One region of the Pseudoalteromonas sp. SR43-2 genome, then DNA from elsewhere that is predicted to be linked to it. Evidence: riboswitches for the same ligand, from Rfam matches in the RefSeq annotation. Region 1 holds a riboswitch; the other holds the start of a gene.

Region 1 (12,024 bases):
CGGCGTATACGGCGGTTTCGTCTTTGCGTATTACAAAGTCAAATTCGTTAATTTTATCGACTATAACGTCTTTTGCTTTTTCTATGTCGTCACCGTACGAAATGCCCACTGGCACTTCTATGCGCCTAACACCTAAAGTGGTGTAATTTTTGAGTATATTTCTAAATAAGACTTTGTTTGGCACCAGTATTAATTGCCCGTAAAAGCTCTCTATTAGTGTGTTACGTAGGTTTATAGAATGTATTGAACCAAACACATCATCGGTTTCTATTACGTCACCTGTTTTAAATGGCTTACGTACACCCATTGCTATACCTGCAATTAGGTTTTCGGTCATGTCTTGAAACGCAAAACCAATGGCTAAACCCACAATACCCGCACCAGCAAGTAACGAAGTAACAGTGCCTTTTAAGCCAACAAAATCGAGCGCTATAAATAAACCTATGCACAACACAATAACTTTAAATATTGACGCCATTAAATCGGCAATTTGCGTTGAATCGAGAGAGCGGCGCAACACGTTTTTCATCAGCTTGCCAGCAAAGCGCGCCAATATTGAAAATACTATGGCAATTACAATTGCCACTATAAAATTAGGGATATGGCTGATAACAACATCAAACCACCCTCCGAGCTTTTCCTCTATTAGTTTTTCGGCTTCGCCAACTGACGGAATACTGATCATTTTGTTTGCACCTATTTAATTAATAATCTCATTAATATTAGATATAGTTGCAAATATAACGCCAGTATCAAAAAAGCCATGCAATGCATGGCTTTTCAATTGTTTATTTAAGCTTATGAGCTAATTTTGTTCGTCACGCATAAATACCGGCTCAAGCTCTTTAACTGTTGCCTCAGGGCTAAAGTAATAACCCGCCACAGTAAACTCTTTAAGCTGACTTAATTGCGTTACTTTATTTTCGATAATGTAGCGCGCCATCATGCCGCGTGCTTTTTTAGCGTAAAAGCTAATTACCTTGTATTGACCGTTTTTACAGTCTTTAAAGTGTGGGGTAATAATTTGTGCATTTAATGCTTTTTTATCTACCGCTTTAAAGTATTCGTTTGAAGCAAGGTTAACTAAGTATTGCGCGTCTTGTGCTTTTAATACTTCGTTTAGTTTGTTCGCTATTACGCTGCCCCAAAACTCGTATAAGTTTTTGCCACGCGAGTTTTCAAGCTTGGTGCCCATTTCAAGACGGTAAGCTTGCATTAAATCAAGTGGTTTTAATAAGCCGTATAAGCCAGAAAGGATACGTAAATGGTTTTGTGCGTAATCAAGCTCGCTAGCTTTAAGCGTACTTGCATCTAAACCGCCGTATACATCGCCATTAAAGGCAAGCACTGCTTGTTTAGCATTACTTTGTGTAAACGGCTGTGCCCACTCACTAAAGCGTGCTGCGTTAAGCCCAGATAGCTTGTCGCTAATTTTCATTAAACTGCCAATTTGCGCTGGTGTTAGTTCACGGCATACTTTCATGAGCTCTTCGCTGTGCTCTAGTAATTCAGGCTGAGTGAACTTGTCTGTTGCGGGTGGCGTTTCGTAATCAAGATTTTTTGCAGGTGAAATAACAGTGATCATAGTTAGCTATTGACTTGTAATTTATTTAGTGTCAATTTCAACATTAAATGAAACGAAAAGCACGTTTTGTTTAAATAAATCCTCTCTTAAGAACCCATGCATTACCGTTTTTTTATTGATCAGGACATAAGACCTATCAAGCATTGTCACACTGTTGCAGTATGGATTAGATATATTAAGAGTGATTAGATTTTTCTTTTAACTTGCTTGGAATGAGGAAAGCAAATGACTTCAGCTCTACAAAGGCTAAAACAACATTCATCTATCGTAGCCGACACTGGTGATATTGAAGCTATTAAAAAGCATCAACCAGAAGATGCAACTACAAACCCGTCGCTTTTATTAAAAGCGAGCGAGATTGAAGCATATAAGCCTTACCTAGATAAAGCTTGGAGCTACGCAAAAGAAACCGAGCAAGAGCCTGCTAAACAACTTGAACTAGCATGTGATTACTTTGCCGTATTACTAGGTAAAGAAATTAGCGCTATTGTACCTGGTTATATTTCTACTGAGGTAGATGCACGCCTTTCGTTTAATACGCAAGCTACGATTGATAAAGCACATACCCTACTTAGCCTTTACGAAAAAGAAGGTGTAAGCAAAGACAAAATTTTAATTAAAGTAGCGTCTACATGGGAAGGTATTAAAGCCGCTGAGCAACTAGAAAAAGAAGGGACTAAATGTAACCTTACTTTATTATTTAGCGATGCCCAAGCTCGCGCGTGTGCCGATGCAAACGTATTTCTAATTTCGCCATTTGTTGGCCGTATTTTAGATTGGCACGTTGCTAACGGTATGGAAAAACCAACCGATCCGCTACAAGATCCAGGTGTTCAGTCTGTACGCAGCATTTTTGAATTTTACAAACGCCATGACTACAAAACAGTTGTGATGGGTGCAAGTTTCCGTAATACAGGCGAAATTATTGCTCTTACTGGTTGCGACAAGCTAACTATTAGCCCTAATCTTTTAGAAGATTTAGGTAACCTTGAAGGCGCACAGGAATACTTGCTAGAAACAGATATTCTTAAAGAGCCAAAACCAGAGCCACTTACAGAAGCGCAGTTCCGTTGGTTACATAACCAAGATGCTATGGCTACTGAAAAACTAGCTGAAGGTATTCGCTCTTTTGCTGATGCACAAGAACAACTAGAGGCGCGCTTTAAAGCAATGTAATTTGCTATAATCGTGTTTTAAAAACGTCGCAATAGCGGCGTTTTTTTATGCCTAAAATAGGCTACTTCTCTATTTAACCTTCATATAATCTTCGTATAAACCTTCATCAATTAATCACACTTATGTAACATAACTGTCACTTTTTTATTCTATTTTAACTAGGCCTGTGGTATAGGTATTCTTGAGGTCAATAAAATCAATAGGAGAAGTTCATGGATAGCCTAAACGATATATTAGAGATATTAGAAGGACCAGATACAACAAGGAAAACCTCTCAGAAAAATAAAAAAAGAAAATGGCGTGAAATAGAAGCAATAAAAGACAAACAGCGCCTACGTAAAGAACTACAAGAACTAGACTACTTTACAGACAGTATTGCAATTGATGAGCTCGATTTTTAATGCAATACGCCCCAACTAAACAAAAAGGCTTCCAGAATCTGGAAGCCTTTTTTAATGGTGTAAACAATTTGAGTTCTTTGGAATAAATTAAATTTGCCAGTTAATTGGCTTATCTTTTTGGGCTTGCAATAACTCATTCGTTTGTGAGAAATGCTTACAACCAAAAAAGCCTCTATGCGCCGAAAGCGGCGATGGGTGCGGCCCTTTTAAAACATGATGGCGAGCGCTATCTATGCCTTTACCCTTTTTTTGTGCATGTGCACCCCATAAAATAAATACCACACCTTCGCAGTGCTTATTAATATGGGCAATTACATTATCGGTAAATTGCTCCCATCCTAAATGCTTATGTGAATGCGCTTGCCCTTGCTCAACGGTCAATACTGTATTGAGTAAAAACACGCCCTGATCTGCCCAGCTTTGCAGGTAACCATGCTCAGGAATAATAAACCCGCTAATATCGACAGCTAACTCTTTGTACATATTTTTAAGCGACGGTGGCAACTTTTTTACATCAGGCAATACCGAAAAACACAAGCCATGCGCTTGCCCTTCTCCGTGGTATGGATCTTGTCCTAAAATTACAACGCGGATGTCATTAAGTGCGGTGGCATCAAAAGCACTAAATACTTGAGCTTCAGGCGGGTAAACAGCAACACCTTCATTGCGGCGATTAGCCACATACTCTAACGTTTGCTGCATGTAAGTTTGTTGTAATTCACTTTCTAAAAATGTAGCCCAATTGCTCATTGTGTACTCTTAATCTGTTTACGTGATGCGTCTATTTTATCACACATATCCGCGAGTCCATCTAGCATGCGCGGGGTAAAACGATGTAATAAATCGGCATTTACGCTAATAAATTGATCATTTTTAACTGCTGGTACTTCTGGCCACTTTTGCCAATTAACAACCGGCTGTGGTGTTTTTGATTTTTCATCAGGGATAATAATAACTTGTGGCTTAGTAACAATGACATTTTCGATACTAATTTGCGGGTAATCTGTAACGCTCTGTGCAAATACATTGCTTACATGGCATGTTTCAATCAGTTGGCTTATCCATGTGTTTTTACCTACCGTCATCATGGGCTCAGCCCATAACTGATAAAATCCGGTAATATTTTTTTTATCTTGCTGGCTTTTAATAATCGCGTTTAGTTTTTGTGTAAATGCATTTGCCGCTTGCTGGCTTTGCTCAATATTCCCTGTAAATTCACCAAAAGTAAGTAACTCGTCGGCTACACCAGCGATTGTGGTGGGGTTACTCAAATACACTTTTATACCTAAACGCTCTATTTGGGCTAAATCTTCGCTTTGGTTTCCGCTTTTCCACGCAATTACTAAATCAGGTTTAAGCGCTAACACTTTTTCAAGTGAGATACCGTAATAACCCCCTATGCGCTCAATACTTTGGGCTTCACTTGGGTAGTCGGCGTAATCAACCGTGCCCACAATATTATCGCCCGCCCCTATGGCAAATAGGTTTTCGACTATATGCGGTGCAAGCGCGATTATTCGCAGTTTTTTAGAATCATTAGCCTGCTCTGCAAGTGCACTACCCGATACACAAAAAAGCAGCACCCCAATAAAAAACGCTTTAAACATTAGTAATCAAACCCTTCGAGCGCTTTTATGCCTGAGTCGAATGCGTGTTTTACATTACGCACTTCGCTTACCGTGTCGGCAAGGTCGGTTAAAGTACGATGTGCTGCACGCCCTGTGATAATAACTGACTGCATTGGCGGGCGGTTATTAAGGGCTGTTACTACTTCATCTAAATCAACATAGCCGTATGTCACCATATACGTAAGCTCATCGAGTAATACTAAATCAATACTGCTATCAGCAAGCATGCGTTTTGACTCTTGCCATGTTGCTTGGGCGGCTGCGGTATCGGCTTCTTTATTTTGTGTATCCCAGGTAAAACCGGTGTTCATTACAACAAACTCAACGCCTGCACTTTGTAATAAATTACGCTCGCCACACTCCCACGTACCTTTAATATATTGGCAAACAGCTGCTTTTTTACCATGTCCAACGCAGCGTGCTACAACGCCAAAGCCTGAGGTTGATTTACCTTTACCGTTACCTGTAATTACCTGAAAAATACCTTTTACATCTTGTGCGGCAGCAACACGTGCATCCACTTGTTCTTTTACTTTTTGTTGACGCTGCTTATGCTTATCGTTGTTTTGTTCAGTCATTATTGTGCCCTTCATAAATCGAGATAATTTGCTGTATGTTTAAATGCGTTTCGCACATGGTTGCTAACCGTTCTAACTGCTGCTCGCGATGAGTGGCAATACTAATTGGGTTAATTGAGGCGCTTGGTTTTACCCATTTTAAAATTTGCGATGTAGCATCGGCTTCATCAAATAAGCCATGTAAATAAGTGCCCGCAATGGCGTTATCATCGCTAATAAAGCCATCAAACGTAAAGCCATGTGGGTGGCTTTCATCAAAGGTTAAAAATGGCTTATTAAGCGCTGCACCTTGGCTAATTCCTGCATGTATTTCGTAACCACTACAGAGTGTAGATTGGTTATTTAAAAGCAGTGTAGCGGTTATTTTAGTTAATACTTTTTGTGTTGTTAGCGTGGTTTCAAAATCGCACAGGGCAAGTCCATTTACTTGCTTTAATGATGACTCAATACCCTCGGGATCGTTGAGCGTATTGCCCAGCATTTGCATGCCGCCACAAATACCAAGTACTTTGCCACCATAGCGTAAGTGGCGCTTAATTTGAGTGTCCCAGCCTTCATTTTTCAAAAAATTTAAATCACCCAGCACATTTTTACTGCCTGGGAGAATTATCAGATCAACGTCTGGGATCGTTTGCGTATGGCGCACGTAATTTATATTAATGTTTGGGTGCAAACGCAGTGCATCAAAATCGGTGTGGTTACTAATGTGTGGTACAAGCAGCACTGCAATATTAATTGTGGCGTTGGTAACGTTATTATCAATTGCGACGGCGTCTTCAGCATCAAGCGCAAGGTCGTGTAAATAAGGTAATACGCCAACTACGGGTTTGTTTGTGTATTCTTCAAGCCAATCTAGCCCGCCTTGCAGCAAACCTATATCGCCTCTAAAGCGGTTTATAACAAAACCCTTTACGCGCGCTTGTTCTGACTCGCTTAACAACGCAAGCGTACCTACCAAGTGTGCAAATACGCCGCCTTTATCAATATCAGCAATTATAATTACTGGGCAATCTACCACTTCGGCGTAGCCCATGTTAGCAATATCGTTTTCACGCAGATTTATTTCAGCAGGGCTCCCAGCCCCTTCAACAAGGAGTAATTCAAAGCGTTTAGCTAAGCGGTTATGTGAAGTAATTACTGCATCCATCGCCACTTTTTTATAGTCGTGATATTTGCCCGCTTCCATATTACTAACGGCTTTTCCGTGAATAATTACTTGTGCGCCCGTGTCGCTATTAGGCTTAAGTAATATAGGGTTAAAGTCTATTTCTGGCTCTACTTTAGCTGCTATTGCTTGCAAAGCTTGCGCACGACCAATTTCGCCGCCATCTTTTGTTACTGCGCTATTAAGTGCCATATTTTGCGGTTTAAAAGGCGCAACCTTTACCCCTCGCTTAGCAAACACCCTGCAAAGGGCAGCAACTAAAGTGCTTTTACCAGCATCTGATGTAGTGCCTTGCACCATTAAGGTTTTCATGGAATTACACCCTTCGCTTTCTAAAAAACAATAAACTTAGAAAGAACACGCTACCAATAGCTGCAGTAATAACACCTACGGGCAGTTCTTGGTTTTTCAGCAAAGAGCGCGAAAGTACATCAACCCACACCATAAATGTACCGCCCACCAAGCTGGTTACCAGTAAGCCAGCGATGGTGCCTTGGGATATAAAAAAGCGCACAATATGCGGCACCATTAATCCGACAAACCCAATACCACCACACATAGCCACCAGCACAGCGGTAATTAATGAGCTTAAAACCAGCATAAGTATTCTAAAGCGCTGAACCCTCACACCTAATGTAATTGCGCTTTCATCGCCCAGTAACATAGCATTTAGCTGCCTTCTAAAGCTCAGCATTACAAACGTACACAATGTAATTACCAATAAAGGCAACCAAAGCGTAGCCCACTGCGCACGCGAAAAGCTGCCCAGTGTCCAAAATAAAATAGCGGCTACCGCCTGAGGGTCGCTCCAATAAAGCAACAAGCTGGTAAATGCACTAAATAAAAACGACAGAGCAACACCAGCTAATAACATTGATTCTACCTGTGCACTTTGCTGCCTACCTGCAATAAGTATTAATAAACTCATAGCGAGTAAGCTGCCCAGCAGTGCTGCTGCCGATAGCATAAAGCCTGCGCTAATGCCTGCTAGCGCCATAAGTAACACCACGCCAAATGAGGCACCCGACGATATACCAAATAAGTAAGGATCGGCTAAAGGGTTGCGCGTTACCGTTTGTAAAATAAGCCCTGCAATTGCTAAGCCAGAGCCTGCTAAAAAGGCGAGTAATGTGCGTGGCATTCTTAGCTCGTAAATAATACGCGTATTAAAAGACGCATCATTTGAGAGTAAAAAGCTATTAAGTACGTCTTGAAGTGAAGTCTCTGCTGCGCCAAAACTAAGTGCTGCAAATAAGCTAAATAAAGCCGCTGCAGCACTTATGAATAGCGCAAGTGAGTGGCGATTATTAACTGTGCTCATATTATTTGTAACCATAAAAGTAAGTGATATGAGGGATGCTATTTCCCGACTTCGATATTTGCGGGTGGTCATTTACTTGGGCGCAGACACCAAAAACGTCGCCTAACATGTTTTCGGTTAATACCTCACTTGGCGTACCTGTATGTGTAATTTCACCGTTTTTAATAACCACTAGTTCATCGCACATTGCCGAGGCTAAGTTTAAATCGTGAAACGATGCAAACACCGTCACACCCAACGATTTAGCAAGCTCCATTACCTGTATTTGGTATTTAACATCTAAATGGCTAGTTGGTTCGTCCATTATTAACAACTGAGGTTGCTGGACTATGGCGCGGGCTATCAAGGCACGTTGTTTTTCACCGCCCGAAAGTGATTCAAAGCTTTGCTCACTATGATCTGCCAACCCTACAGTGTTGATAGCTTGGGTGATTTTTTGTTTATCAATGTTAGTTACTGAGCTAAATAACGATTTATGAGGCGTTAGCCCAAGCGCAATAACATCAAATACGCTTAAGTTAAATTGCGAAGGTGTTTCTTGAAGTACCACAGCAACTTGCTTTGCATAATCTTCACTTTTAAGTTGCCAAATATCGTGATTATTAAAAGTAATCTGCCCTGATGTTGGCCGGTTAAAACGGTATAAACAACGCAGCAAACTCGACTTACCCGCCCCATTTGGGCCAATTAAACCAACAAATTTACCTGGCGATATTTGCAAATTAATATCATTTAAAATGCTTTTATTGGCAATCCCCCACGAAACATTTTTAACGTTAAGTAAAGGCGTGTTTAGCGCTGATTTAGTGTGCAACAGTGAGTCCTTGGTAGGCGTGAACTCACTAACAATACAGCTAACAATAACTAGTGTATTAATAAAAAATGAGTAAACCCGCTCGTTAAAAAATTATACCAATCTATTTAGATATAGAACCTATTCAGCGATAAATTTAATTCGTTAAATTGTTCAAATATTTATGCTGATTGGTATTGCTCATTTGTATCTGACTTAAAGCGTTGTACTAATTACAGTTACGGGAATAGTTGAGGACTCGCACCTCATTCCAAATGAAGCTCTATTATGGGCGGCTAAGTAAATAATTTAAAGCAAAAAAACCGCACTCAAAAGAGCGCGGTTAAAAAGGGAGTGTTTAAACTAATTTAGCGAATAGTTAAAACTTGTATTCCATACCTAAGCCTACGTAGTCTTGGTCAACGTTGTTGTCCATATCGAAGCTTGAGTAAAAGCCAAATACTTTAATGTTTTTATTTAATTTGTGATCAAGACCAACTGATATTGCTGACTTATCGTCGCTGTCGTCAAAATCCATGTCTTGGTATTGCACTTTAAATGTGTTGTTACCCATACTGTAAGCTGCATTTAATAGGTAACCATCCGCTTCTGCGCTGCCGTCAACTTTTTCTTGTGTTTGGTACATTGCACCTAACTTAAAGTTTTCAACTTTACCTTGGATTGACGCGCGTACTACATCGTAGCCATTTACTTCACTATCGGCTGCGATAGAGGCATATACTGCGCTCTTTTTAAGTGCCACGTCGCCGTAAGTAACCGCCATTGAGTAACCGTTATCAGCGTCTACATCATCTTCAGCTACAAAAGTAGCAAGTACTTTAAAACCTTCGTATGAGTTTGATGAATAACTAACAGTATTCCCTAAACGGTTTTCACCTTTAAATACATTTTTAATATCGCCTTCAAGGTCGTTAAACAAGTCTAACTTACCTTGAGATTGTTTAAGCGCAGTATCGTTACGACCAATAACCACTTGGCCAAACGCACCTTTTAAACCAACGTATTGGTTACGCGCAGAAATATTGTCGTCGTTATCGCCTTTTGAATCAGCATCAGACACATCAACTTGAAACTCAAACTTATATACCGCTTCTAAACTATCATTTATTTTTTCAGAACCTTTAACACCAAGACGAGATGCATTACTTTTTATCTCAGTAAAAGATCCTTCGCCGTCATCAGATGATTGCACTGTTACATTTGCTTTACCGTAAATGTCTACATCGGCAAGTGCATTAAAAGATAAACCACTTAATAGTGCTAAGCATAAGCTCGATTTTACAAATTTCATGTTATTTCCTTGGATAATCACAAAAGACTAATTTTTAAAACTGCTGCATTTTGTCACCGCTAAATGACAGTAATATTACAATGGAAATATTAATGTCTTTTTTTATTAATAAAAATGCATTAAATTTGAAATCAAAATAACATGAAAGCCAAATAAACGGCCGAACTTACTTACTTTTCTTTAATGACAAGCTTGGGGTCATTTGCGATAGTAAATTAACTAAGGTTTCTATTAACTCTTTTTGCTCGTTGTCTCTGTGATACGCTATAAACACGTCTCGCGAGGTATTTTCTACATCTTTAACATGAAACAGTTCACCTTTTTCTAAATGCCCTTCTACCAATACTTGAGGTATAAATGCACTGCCGCCACATTGCAGTATTAAATCAAGTGCAATACGTCCTGTGCTGGTTCTAAAATAAGGCGGTGTTTTACCGGTAAACTGACGCGCATGCCAAAGTGAGAAAGTAGTTCCCCAATCAACATATACATACTGATTATCAAAAAAGTTTTCGTTCGTTGCAGTGTCGTATCCGCTTACGGGAATGATTGGCAACTCACAGATTCGCTCTACCACTAGCTCGTCTACTTTTGGTGGATCAAACAATATTGCCAAATCAAGCGTGCGTTCTAATAACAGCCGAGTGCTTTCTTGTTGTGCTTTAACTTCTGCGACTAATGACACGCCCGGCATCGCTGATACAATATTTGTTATACCAAACTGTAAAAAAGCATCCCAAATATTGGGCGTTCCTGCTAAGCTAATTTGCTTATGCATATTATCGGCAAGCGCAACATCCACTTTGGCGCGTTGCATGCCCGTAATAATCATTTGTGCATGGGGTAATAAACGCTCGCCAGGTGCTGTAAGTTGAATGTTATTACGCTGGCGAATAAACAAATTAACACCAAGTCCTTGCTCTAATTGGCGAATTCTAAAGCTCACTGCAGACTGCGTAATATAAAGATTTTCGGCCGCTTTACCAAAGTGACGCGTACGCACTACCTCAACGAATGTTTTTAATAAATCGATATCCAATTTTTTATCCTCACGATAAAAATAATTTGTTTAATAAATTGCCAAACTTGCATCATACTCCAGCTAATTACTAAGGTATGAGGATAAAGCTATGAGCAATAACATTTCATTACTACGCCAAGCATTTGTTAGCCAACGTCAATTTTATGATGATCAAAACTTTCCACGAGGCTTTAGCCGCAGCGGAAACTTCACCTTATTAGAAGCCAGCATACTTGAACAACACGGAGTTGTTTTAAAAGGCTTATACAGTAAAACAATTGAGCCGCAAAACGAACACCAAGAACAGTTTGTAGCAGTCGTAACTGGCTCACAAGAACCTACCAACCCAATCGAACGAGCTTGGGTAAAATACTTAAAACTAACGACCTGCAAAACTAAGTTTCATACTTTATTTGGCCGTTCAAAAATGTCGAGCCCGGCGCCGATTAGCCAAGAGTATTATTCAGAAGCGGATAATCTGTAAGTATTTAAGTTATTTGCTTTTTTGCGTTTTAACAGTTACAACTTGTATAAGCAAATATTTTTGCAAAATATATATAGGGTTGTTCCGTGACGCGAAAAATACTAATAGTTGAAGATACACCTGCCATGGCGCGAGTGCAAAAGCACATCGCGCTTAAGGCTGGTTATGAAGTTGATATAGCTGAGTCATTAGCGCAAACAAAAGAGCTTATAAGTAAAAATAGCTATTTTTGCGCTGTAGTTGACTTCATATTACCTGATGCCCCATTAGGTGAGGCAATACCTTGTACTATTAATGCAGACATTCCAACTATTGTAATGACGGGCAATATTGATAAAAAAACTCGCGACACTGTAGAAAAATACCCAATCATCGATTACATCATTAAAGAAAATAAACAAGCTTATCAGTACCTCGAAAAACAGTTACAGCGCCTGCCTCGCAACGAAAATGTAAAAGTACTCGTTGTTGACGACTCTAAATCGACCCGACGATACATTTGTAGTTTATTAGTGCGCCATAAATATCAAATTATTGAAGCGCAAGACGGACAAGAAGCG
Region 2 (12,024 bases), on a different contig from region 1:
TTATTCTACATCAGACTATTTTTTCTCATGGTTATCAGTTGAAAGCTCACTTTATCTTGATTGGGCACTTTATGATTATGCTACGGTGGGTGCCTTATTATCAGTTTATTTACTATTAAAAAAAACAACTCCCTCATTTATGTATTTATTAATAGGCCTTATAGTTAATTCATTATTGAGTTTGTGTATGTACTTAGATATGTATGTTTACAATAACAGGGAACCTTGGTTCTTGTGGGATTTGTATACATTTTCAGTCAATATAATCGATCTTATAATGATTGTTATTTTGATTGTAGATAGAGACTTACTTGGTTTTCATAAATTAAAAAGCAAACTCCTTAATTACTTCAAGTCAAACGATACCCACAAAGTAACTTAGCTTAAATGTACGTTACTGAACCCCTAATGGTTTATGTACAAGCCTTCACTCAGTGGGGCTTTTTAATGGCCTTTCTGTATTGTTTGACCTCTACGATAAATAAAGAAAATAAGTCTCCTGTTTATTTATCTGCGCTTATGCTCTGCTCATATGTTTTTAGTGGTTATATAGACTTATTAGAAGGTTTATATTTAAACTCGATGCTCTACGATTTTGTTACTATTTTAGCTTTATTAATTTTAGAGTACTTTAAAGTACTTCACCGCTCTATGGCTTTTCACTTCATCATCTTTGCGTTAATAATAAATGCTGTGCTTACCTTAATATTACATTACGATCTATACGTCTTGTATAACTATGAGCCTTGGTGGTATTGGAGTGTTTATTCTGTTGGTGTAAATATGTTCGATGTTTTAATGATTCTGTCACTAGTATTCAACAAAAATCTCAAAAATAATGGATAATATTCTAGTTAATCCAGCAATTTCTTTTTACATAGGTGCATTTGTACAGTGGGGCTTTTTAATGGCTTTTTTGTACTCATTAGTTATAAGTATTAACAAACCTCGAAAAGAAGCTGTATGGTTATCATTTGTTATGTCAATTTCTTATTCCTCAAGCCTGTTTATAGATATACAACACATATCGTATCTTCAGCTCTTTTTGTTTGATATAACAACTATTTTCGCCATTATTATTTTAAGGTTGTTCATTATTGAAAATCTTATATCGATCTACTTGTTGTTAGGGTTGATTATAAACTCATCATTGTTTCTTGGTATGTATATAGATGTGTCAGTTTTTAAAAATTACGAACCTTGGTGGTTTTGGTTTTTTTATTCAATTGTTATTAATTTAGCCGACTTTATGATGCTAGCTATATTTTTTATAAACAAAGATTTTTTAGCTTTAGCTGCAATTAAAACATGGTTCCACAATAGTATTATGAAAAGGAATAATAGTGGTAGCTGACATACTTTGGGCACTGGTAGATTTAGGATATAACGTAGCAATACTATTTACATGGTTCTTCCTAATCGCATTTTTATATAACCTATCAGCGAGTATTAATAAAAATGATAAAAGTAGAGCGCATCTTTCATTTATAATGATGGTTTCATATATATCTAGTCTTTTTATGGATCCACTGATTGAAAATCCTCACCTAAATTACTTCTATTATGATCTTGCTACTATTAGCGCCCTGATACTTTGGCGATTTATATATAAAAAATTAGTACCAATTGCTTTTGACTATTTAATTGTAGGGCTTTTTATTAATGCATGTTTATTTTTAGGTATGCATTACGATATTGAAATTGCAGGTACTCTTTACTATTGGTGGTTTTGGACAGTTTATATTTTTGGAATGTATTTTGTCGACTTTACAATGGCATTGGTATTAATCATCAATAAGGATGTTTTAGGCTTAAACAAGCTTTTAAGGTGTGTTAGAGGGTTAAGTTTAGATCGCTGAGGCAGTAAAGCTCAACTTAAAAGAAGAGTGATTTTGTGCATTTTTTATGTTGCCGTTATATGTTAAGCGGTACAATAATGGTTTATATAGTGTTGGGGTGAGATGATTGAGCTACTTTTAAATACAAATATCTCTTTTTATATAGGTGCATTTGTACAGTGGGGCTTTTTGATGGCTTTTCTATATTCTTTAGTAAGCTCTATAAATAACGCAGATAAAAGCATTGTTTGGCTATCTTTCATCATGGCACTTTCTTACTCTTCTAGTATTTTTATTGATATGGACTCGATAACTTACTTCGATTTTTTCTTATTCGATAGTATTACTCTATTTGTTATTATTTTATCTGGTTTTTTTATAAAAATGAGCGGTGTATACATTTATTTATTATTTGGTTTAGGTATAAACACTTTATTATTTTTTGCAATGTATATAGATAATGATGTTATGCACCATTATGAATTTTGGTGGTTCTGGTGGGTGTACATAGTAGGTATAAATTTTACAGATTTGACCATGGTTTTAGTTTTCTTTATAGGTAAAGATGTTTTAAAACTTGCTTGGTTAGAAGGAAAGCTAAATAAAGTGTTTAATAAAAGGGCCTATTAGTAATGGATTTCAGTGCTAACAGGCCTTATTTATTATTAACTGGCACCACAGCCCAATTTAGTTTTTAGCGCTTTGACAATTACAGGGTCTACAAACTCGCTTACATCACCATTGTGACGTGCTACTTCTTTAACAAGCGTTGATGAAATAAATGAATTTCGCTCTGCGGGTGTTAAAAATACACTTTCTAAATCAGGATTCAGGCGGCGGTTCATGTTAGCTAATTGAAATTCATAGTCAAAATCAGATACCGCTCTAATACCACGAATAAGCACATTAGCATTGTGATCGCGCGCAAGGTCAGCCAATAAGCCAGAAAAACCAATGACCTTAACATTATCTAAGTGACTTAAAATAGAGTTTGCAAGTTCAACACGTTCTTCAAGGTTAAAACAGGGTTTTTTACTTGGGTTGTTCGCAACCGCAACTAATACAGTATCAAACATTTTAGCTGCACGTTGAATAAGATCTGTATGACCATTGGTTAGTGGATCAAAGGTGCCTGGATAAATTGCAATAACTTTCATAATGTTCACTATTTATGATTTTAGCGCTAGTTTAACAGTGTTTATGCCACAAAGCAGCCTAGCTAATAAAGCATATAAACACTTACTTTCTTTGAACAGGTCAGTCCAAGGTTTGAGTGTTTTAATGATTCATATTTGTTTATACTGTTTACCTCTTTTTAGTGTAATGTAGCCTATAGATAATTTGAGTATTAGCATATGAATACCAAGGATAAAATAATACACACCAGTATTTTGTTGTTTAACGAAAATGGTGAGCGTGCAATAACGACAAATCATATTGCATCAAACTTAGGGATGAGCCCGGGTAATCTTTATTATCATTTTAAAAATAAAGAAGACATTATCCGTCATATTTTTGCGCTGTATCGCGATCATTTAAATACTCACTTTAAACCTATTAATAAAGATGATGATGCATTTAATCATTTAACGGCTTATTTAGATTCGTTATTTGAATTGATGTGGCGTTACCATTTTTTTTACGACAATCTTGGCGATATACTCGCCAGAGACACTGAGCTAAAACAAGCTTACATTGATTTTCAGTTAGAGTTATTAGAGCAAGTTCGTAAAATTATTCTAGGTCTTCGCGATAGTGAAATGATTGCTATTGATGAGCAAGATGTCATTGATTTAGCCCATACACTAAAGTTAACTGTTAGCTTTTGGACGCCTTATATTAAGGCTCGTAGGCCAAGCGGTACCCTTGCTGAGCAAGATATATATCACGGTATTTTAAAAGTACTTACATTATTTAGAGCGTACAGTACCGATAAAAGTATTGATAAAATGAACCTATTACGCGAAAAATACACTGAATTAGCACAACAAGCCCCAACTGTTGTTTAGCCGTTGCCTTTTGGCTGTTTCCTAGACGCTGAATTTTTTGCTATAATCGCGCGCCAAATGCCTGGGAGCGCGAATTCCCGCAGTCTAAGAGTGAACTATGCTTAAATTTATCGTCAAACTACATCCTGAAATAGCCATCAAAAGCCGTTCGGTCCGTAAACGCTTTACTAAAGTGTTAGAAAATAACATTAAAATTGTATTGCGACGTCTTGACGAAAAAGTACAAGTAAGAAATAACTGGGATAATATTTCAGTTGTTACAAAGCTTGAAGATGCACAAGTTCGCCTTGATTTTATCGACAGCCTTAAACGCATACCTGGTATCGTTCAGTTTATTGAAGTAACCGAAACACAATTTGAAACTCTCGATGATATCTATCAAAAAACAATAGCGTTAGTGGGTCACACAATTGTGGGTAAAACTTTTTGTGTGCGTGCTAAGCGTATAGGCCAACACGACTTTACCTCGACTGATTTAGAGCGTTATGTTGGTGGTGGGCTAAATCAACATATTGAAGGCGCAAGCGTTAAGCTTAGCCGTCCAGAAGTAACAATACGATTAGAAGTAAAAGACGATAAAGCTTACATTGTTTCGCAAACGCATTTTGGTATGGCGGGCTTTCCACTACCAACGCAAGAAGACGTGCTTTCGCTTATGTCGGGTGGTTTTGACTCTGGCGTAGCAAGTTACCAAATGATTCGTAAAGGCGCACGTACGCACTTTTTATTCTTTAATCTAGGTGGCGCAGCACACGAGATTGGTGTTAAGCAAGCGAGCTATTTTTTATGGAAAAAATACAGCTCAACACATAAAGTGAAATTTATAACAGTTGATTTTGAACCTGTTGTTGCTGAAATTTTAGAAAACGTTGAAAACAGCCAAATGGGTGTTGTGCTTAAACGTATGATGATGCGAGCAGGAAGTGTAGTGGCTGAAAAGTTAAACATTCAGGCGCTTGTCACTGGTGAAAGTATTGGCCAAGTATCTAGTCAAACATTAGCGAACTTAAGCGTGATTGACCGCGTTACCGAAACACTTATTTTACGCCCGCTAATTCAAAATGATAAACAAGAAATTATTAACCTTGCTCGCCAAATTGGTACAGCTGAAATGGCTGAAACGATGCCTGAATATTGTGGTGTTATTTCTAAAAAGCCGACAGTTAAAGCTAAAATTGAAGTAATAGAAGCCGAAGAAGAAAAGTTCGATTTTGATGTGCTAGATACCGTAGTAAATAACGCGCGCATAATGGATGTACGCGATATTGACGTAGAAGCCAAGCAAGAGCTAAAAGAGGCTGAGTCGGTTGCTGATTTACCTGCAGGCTCTGTAGTAATTGATATTCGCTCACCAGAAGAAGAAGAAGCTGCACCGCTTGCAATCGATGGTGTTGAAGTGGTGCATTTGCCGTTCTTCCGTTTGGCTACTAAGTTTGGTGATTTACCAAAAGACACCGACTACTATTTATATTGTGACAGAGGCGTAATGAGCCAACTACAGGCACTTATGCTGCACGAACAGGGCTTCGAAACTGTAAAAGTTTATCGCCCGTAAAGTTAAAAGCTTATATAAGCGTGGTTTATACCACGCTTTTTTTTGCCTGAATTTTAACTAACAACTCATCGTTGTAAGGCGTTGGAATACTGTGAAGTTTACCTTGTTGGCTAATATAGCCACATATAGCTGATATTTCAGTTTCTCTATTGTGAGCTATATCTTGCTGCATTGATGAGTAATTATTTGCGGTTAACTCCATTATTTTATAAGCGGTATTGAGAGCTTTAATTAATGGGATATTAAGCCCTTGAGCCTTTGCAATATTGCATGCTTCAGTGAGTGCATTAAAAATTATTGTATTGTACTTAGGTGCACGTAATTCGCCATTTTTTACATTACTTAAAGCGCTTAATGGATTAATGGCAATATTGACGAGTAGCTTTTCAAAACGAAGCTGCTGAATGTTATTAGTAAACTTTAGATTGGGTATTACTTTAAAAATATCAGCTATTGGCGCGCTATTTTGAAGTGCAAGCTCATTACAGCCACCAATAACGCTTTGTCCTTCACCTGTGTGTTGCACAATATATTGGTTTGATTTAAAGCCAGCTATGCTTGTCGTTAAAAAGTAGAGTGCTTGATGGGTGTTTAGCTGGTTATTTATCTCATCAACGTTGCCCATTCCATTATGCGAAAGTACAACAGAGCAATGTGTCGGTAAAAATGGCTTTATTTGAGAAAACGCATCAAGCACTTGAAAAGCTTTAACGGTAAATAAAATTACATCAAATTCAGTTGCTTTATCTAACTGATTTAATGAAATAAATTTTGCGTTAATTTTTTTTGATGCACCCTTAGCTCTGCTGTAAAAGCGGGTGTTTGTTGGGTTTTTACGAGTTAAAACACTGATATTATGCGATGCGCTCAAAAAGTGGCTCAGCAACAAGCCAATAGCGCCATCGCCAACGATTAAAATATTAGCCATGTGGGTTCTTTTTTCGAGGTGTAAAAATTACTCTAAGTAAAAAGTAGCTTGCAGCACCTGCAAAATCAGCAAAAAAATCACCAAGTGATGCTTGCCTATAAGGAAGTGCGTCTTGCATTATTTCTATCGAGGCGCCATAGCCTGCTAATAAGAGTATTTGAGCATATAAAGGAAGCTTAAAAGCCTTATCCATTATTATGGCTAATATAAAAAAAATCCCAAAATGGGCGACTTTATCAACATGAGGGAATAAATTTACAACGCCACCTTTTATTTCTTTAGCAAATAAAAAGGTGAAAGCCACTATGCTGATTAAAAAAACTGCTTGATAAACACGCCTTGTCACGACAAATCCTAAAATCGCTTAAAAAAGAGGCGCAAGTATATCAAACTAATTTAGTATCGCACCTGAACAAGATGCAGAAAAATGTAAAGATTTATAATTTTAGCGTTATAATTGCCACATAAAATTAAGATTAAATAGTTAGGAGTATACTAATGCCTTCATTTGATATTGTATCTGAAGTAGAAATGAACGAAGCTAAAAATGCGGTTGATAACGCAAACCGTGAACTAGAGACTCGCTTTGATTTTAGAGGCGTTGATGCATCTATTGAGCTAAACGATAAAACAATTAAGCTTAAAGCAGAAGCTGACTCTCAAGTTATGCAGTTGTTCGATATTTTAGCGGGAAAAATTTCAAAGCGCGGTATGGATGTAGCTAGTTTAGAACTTCAAGATATTAGCCGTGCAGGAAAAAATGTATTTCGTAACGTTGGGTTAAAGCAAGGTATCGAAAAAGACATGGCCAAAAAAGTGGTTAAAGCCATTAAAGATTCAAAAGTTAAAGTACAAGCCGCTATTCAAGGCGAAGAAGTGCGTGTGACAGGTAAAAAGCGTGACGATCTTCAAGAAGCAATGCAGGTAGTTCGCAGTGCCGATTTAGGTCAGCCTTTTCAGTTTAAAAACTTTCGCGACTAATTTATAAACTGTTTTTAATAAAAGTGCTTTAATTTGTCTATATTTGCAGACAGATTAAAGCTACTTAATCTTTTTACAACTTTCCCACTTTATCCTCTCGTAGTTCTGCATGTGTTAATCCTCTTTTTGATATTTAAGCTATTATATTTAATTGAATATAATAAAAATTTCACTCTAGAAGGTATTAAAATGAGACCCCATCAATTATTTCTGTTATTTGTTTTGCTTATATTTACCAAGCCAAGCTTATCAAAGGCAGTTGATATTGATGTATTGGTCGAAGATGGCTACTTTCCGATTATTATTAACGCGCAAAAAAAGCAGGGCTTTGCTCCTGAGTTTATTAATATTTTAAACGACGCACAGGAGGAATTTAATTTTATACTTATTTCTTTACCTGTAAAAAGGCTTACTTTGTCTGTTGAAAAAAATAACTTCGACGTTTTATTTTTAATGGCAATGCAATGGCTGCCAAAAACAACGCAGAAAAACATTGAAAAAACTGAATTTTATACCATCACCAAAAACGAGCTTTATACACTCAAAGAGAATGCATCAGAACAAACTTATTTTGACAATCTGGACAAATTAACCAAAGTTGGGGTTTTAGGGTACTCGTATCAATTTGCAGGATTTAATACAAATGCCGAATACTTGAGAGAAGAGCACCAGGTAAGCCTAACAATTGATGAATTCAATGTAGTTAAAATGCTGCTATTAAGGCGCGCTGAAGTCGGGGTTTTAAACAGTATTGCTTATCAGTATTTTAAAAAGCAGAATATCTTAAATATGGATTTACTATTTAAGAGTGACGTACCAGATGCAGTGTATGAAACACATTTTTTGATTAACTCACAATCAAATAAAATATCAATTCACAAAATGGATGAAATATTAAATTTACCTACTACACAAATGCAACTTCAGAAGCTACTTGATAAGTACGGTATTCCTTCAAGCTATAATAATACAGCACTGAACTGAAATAGCTTTTAGCTATATAGACGTCCATTGACATTTGTAAACAAAATACTCACAATGACGGCATATTTTCAAGGTGCTTGCTAGCCACTTCATGTAATGATTTTTTTAGCAGGATAATCGGGAAGTTGGTGCGTTTTCATGATGACTACAAGCCCAACACTGCCCCCGCAACGGTAGAGTATTGCATGTTTTTATGTGCTTACTGAGTCCGGAGACCGGCCTTGATGCAATCTTACTTACTTAAATCTTTGCGGTGGGCAAAGGTAGGGGACATCATGTTAAACAAAACAACTCTAGGCGTTGCAATTTCTGCTGCGCTTTCATTTTCTGTGTCTGGTGCAGAGCAATCAATTGAAAAAATAACCGTTACAGCTAATAAGTTTGAGCAATCAATTAACGACGTTTTAGCGAGTGTAAATGTTATTGAACGTGCTGAAATAGAAGCTAGTAATGTACGCGATTTACCTACACTTTTAAGCACGCGAGTGGGTTTTCAGGTTAATCCAAATGGTGGTTTTGGTCAAAATACAGGTGTGTCACTTCGTGGTACGGGCTCTGGCGATACGTTGATTTTAATTGACGGTGTACGTACAGGCTCAGCAACACTAGGTCAAAAAGCATTAAATAATGTTCCTCTAAATAGTATTGAACGCATAGAAATTATTAAAGGCTCTCGCGCGGCTGTTTATGGCTCTGATGCACTCGCTGGTGTTATTAATATTATTACGCGTGAGTCAGATAACTTATCCCTAAGCGCTACATTTGGTTCTGACTCTTATCAAAATTATCAAGTTGCAGGCTCTGTAAAATCAGATGATATAACAACAGCATTTAACGCAGGCTTTGAAAAAACAGATAACTTTGATGTACTGCAAGGCGTAGCACCTGATGAAGATGGCTATGAAAATAAAAACCTTGGTTTTAAAGTTAACTACACCGATGCACATTACGGCGACTTTAAGTTATTAGGCCAATACAGTGAAGGCTATGCAGATTACGACAGTCGCTTTAGCCCTGCAGGCAGTACGATTGAACGAGATGATTTTAAAAACTATCAACTTTCTGCAGGTTGGAGTAAAAACTACACTAACCAAACGCATAGTATTGATTTAGCGCTTTCAACAGATGATTCAGACAATACATATGTCGATTTTTCAGTTGGGCCAACAACAAGTACATTTATAACTAAACGCACACAAATTGATTATAACGGCCAGTACCTGTTATCTAATGAACTTAACATTAGTGGTGGTGTTAATTGGTACAACGATGATGTGTCGCATAGTTCGCAACTATTTGTTGAAGACAGCCGCGATGTACTTGCTGTGTTTGTAGGTGCTTACTACGATGCAGATAAAGTACTGGCTAATTTAACTGTTCGCCAAGATGATGACGAGCAATTTGGCGATGAAACAACGTATACCGCCGCTGCAGGTTATCATTTATCTGAAGATGCAACATTTCGTATAAGCCAAAGTACTGGCTTTAAAGCTCCTACATTTAACGATTTATATTATCCACTTTATGGTAACCCTGATTTACAACCTGAAAAATCAGTAAACCGTGAGTTAGGTTTGAGTGTGGATTTTGATATCGCGCAAGTTGATATTGCAATATTTAGAAACAATATAGAAGATAAGATTGATTACGATGCAAACTTTGCATTGGCTAATATCGATGAAGCACGTTACGAAGGGGTTGAATTTAGCTTATCTCAGCAGTTTTTTGGTTTTGATAGCAACCTTAACTTTGCTTACTTAAGCGCTGAAGACGAAGAAACGGGCGCAGAGTTACGTAATGTTGCTAAACGTACTTTTAACTGGGAACTTGCAAAACAGTTTGGTGCTTTTGACGCAAGCTTAGACATGCAATACCGTAGCGACCGACAAGGTGCTGTGACGCGTTTAGGATCATACACGCTTTGGAACTTAGCGGGTAATTATCAAGTAAATGAACATATTGAAGTTTCGCTTCGTGTAGAAAACTTATTTGATAAAGAGTATAACGCTGTTGATTCAAACGTTGATTTTACAACGGGTGAAGTGTATTACTACAACACACCAGAGCGTCGCTTTTTTGCAGGCGCAAGCTACCAGTTTTAACGGTATTTATTAATATTAAAAAGCCCGACTTATGTCGGGCTTTTTAATGTGTAGCTAAGTTTAACTAATTAATTTAACTGCTCAAATTAGCTAGTCAGCTAAGAACTCTTTAAATACGGTTTCAAACTTATGTAATTTAGGTGCTATTAAAATACTACAGTAACCCTGCTGTGGGTTTTCGTTATAGTAATCTTGATGATAATGCTCTGCTGGATAATACGTAGTGGCAGGGCTGACTTCTGTCACAATTGGCTCAGCGACATGGCTTTGCAGTTGAGCTATCACTTCGTTGGTTTGCTTAAGTTGAGCTTCATCGTGATAGTAAACCACACTTCTATATTGTGTGCCTATATCGTTACCTTGGCGATTCAATTGTGTTGCATCATGCAGTGTGAAAAACATAGCTAAGAGTGTTTCAAAGCTAACTACAGTCGCGTCAAATTCAATTTTAACAACCTCAGCGTGACCGGTTGTGCCTGAGCATACAGAATCATATGTTGGGTTATTTGTTTCACCGCCGGTGTAGCCAGAGCTTACGGTTAGTACGCCATTTACACGTCTAAATGCAGCATCTATACACCAAAAACAGCCGCCACCAAATGTTGCTACTTGCGTTGTTGAGCTCATAAGTATTCCTAAAATGTATATGGGGTTTAAAGGCGAGCATAAATTGTATGCGCCGCAACAACAAGGTTACGGCGCAATTAAGAGGCTAGATCTCTTCGAAAGGTTTTTCAGCAGCTTGTTTGTCTAATTTTTGCTGTAAAAACTCAGGTGATTGAGTGTTACGTGCAAGTGCATAATATGCAGCAGGTACAACAAAAAGAGTTAGTAGGGTCGATACAATAACCCCAGTAAACACGACTACACCTATCACCATACGGCTTTCAGCGCCCGGACCTGAAGCAAGTACTAAAGGTACCGAACTCATAACCGTAGTCAGCGAGGTCATAATAATAGGGCGCAAACGCTGAGTTGCTGCTTGCAAAATAGCTTCACTAAATTCAACGCCTTTATCGCGCAGTTGGTTAGTAAATTCTACAATCAAAATACCGTTTTTAGCACTTAACCCAATGAGCATGACAATACCTATTTGGCTGTAAATATTTAAGGTAAGTCCTGTAGCCCAAAGTCCGAACATAGCGCCCATTAAACCAAGTGGTACGGTAAGCATAATGACGAACGGATGCATAAAGCTTTCAAACTGCGCTGCCAGTACTAAAAAGGTAACAGTGAGTGCAAGTATAAATACGTAGGTCATCGCTGATGCGCCTTCGTAATAAAGCTGCGACTCGCCTTTGTAATCTACGGCGCCATCTATATCGTTTTCTTGCGCGGCTACTTCGTTTAAAAAGTTAAGCGCTTGCTCAAGCGTATAACCGTCGGCTAAGTTGGCGCTTAATGTAATTGCGCGCATACGGTTGTATCGGTTTAAGCGCGATGCGGTTGCTTCTTCTTTTAAGCTGATAAGGCTATCAAGTGGGACTAGTTCACCGCTTCGTGATTTAAGATATATATTTGAAATGTCAGTAGGGTTAGTAAAGTCTTCTTTAGTCCCTTTTAAAATTACATCGTATTCTTCACCACGGTCAATAAAGGTTGTAACACGGCGCTGGCCAAGCATTGT

The links. Region 1 has a riboswitch for cobalamin ahead of H5120_RS07710 (ABC transporter ATP-binding protein). Riboswitches for the same ligand answer to the same signal wherever they lie in the genome.
Region 2: it holds a riboswitch for cobalamin, as region 1 does, so the genes downstream of both, H5120_RS01450 (TonB-dependent receptor domain-containing protein) here and H5120_RS07710 (ABC transporter ATP-binding protein) in region 1, are expected to answer to the same signal.

The regions. Positions count from the first base shown of each region.
Region 1 covers NZ_JACJED010000006.1:213,147-225,170, forward strand. Annotated here, with positions in the region: gene H5120_RS07665 (mechanosensitive ion channel family protein) at 1-685, opposite strand, end outside; gene yaaA (peroxide stress protein YaaA) at 806-1,585, opposite strand; gene tal (transaldolase) at 1,811-2,761, shown strand; gene H5120_RS07680 (DUF3545 family protein) at 2,974-3,162, shown strand; gene ung (uracil-DNA glycosylase) at 3,250-3,912, opposite strand; gene H5120_RS07690 (cobalamin-binding protein) at 3,909-4,769, opposite strand; gene cobO (cob(I)yrinic acid a,c-diamide adenosyltransferase) at 4,769-5,368, opposite strand; gene H5120_RS07700 (cobyric acid synthase) at 5,361-6,845, opposite strand; gene H5120_RS07705 (iron ABC transporter permease) at 6,850-7,854, opposite strand; gene H5120_RS07710 (ABC transporter ATP-binding protein) at 7,856-8,668, opposite strand; cobalamin riboswitch at 8,832-8,956, opposite strand; gene H5120_RS07715 (porin) at 9,027-9,959, opposite strand; gene H5120_RS07720 (LysR family transcriptional regulator) at 10,126-10,998, opposite strand; gene H5120_RS07725 (DUF413 domain-containing protein) at 11,090-11,464, shown strand; gene H5120_RS07730 (response regulator) at 11,551-12,024, shown strand, end outside.
Region 2 covers NZ_JACJED010000001.1:290,848-302,871, forward strand. Annotated here, with positions in the region: gene H5120_RS01400 (hypothetical protein) at 1-382, shown strand, start outside; gene H5120_RS01405 (hypothetical protein) at 1,344-1,859, shown strand; gene H5120_RS01410 (hypothetical protein) at 1,962-2,468, shown strand; gene coaD (pantetheine-phosphate adenylyltransferase) at 2,504-2,995, opposite strand; gene H5120_RS01420 (TetR/AcrR family transcriptional regulator) at 3,194-3,847, shown strand; gene thiI (tRNA uracil 4-sulfurtransferase ThiI) at 3,945-5,402, shown strand; gene H5120_RS01430 (ketopantoate reductase family protein) at 5,428-6,330, opposite strand; gene H5120_RS01435 (VanZ family protein) at 6,323-6,676, opposite strand; gene H5120_RS01440 (YajQ family cyclic di-GMP-binding protein) at 6,829-7,311, shown strand; gene H5120_RS01445 (ABC transporter substrate-binding protein) at 7,345-8,295, shown strand; cobalamin riboswitch at 8,350-8,534, shown strand; gene H5120_RS01450 (TonB-dependent receptor domain-containing protein) at 8,571-10,397, shown strand; gene msrA (peptide-methionine (S)-S-oxide reductase MsrA) at 10,488-11,024, opposite strand; gene H5120_RS01460 (efflux RND transporter permease subunit) at 11,110-12,024, opposite strand, start outside.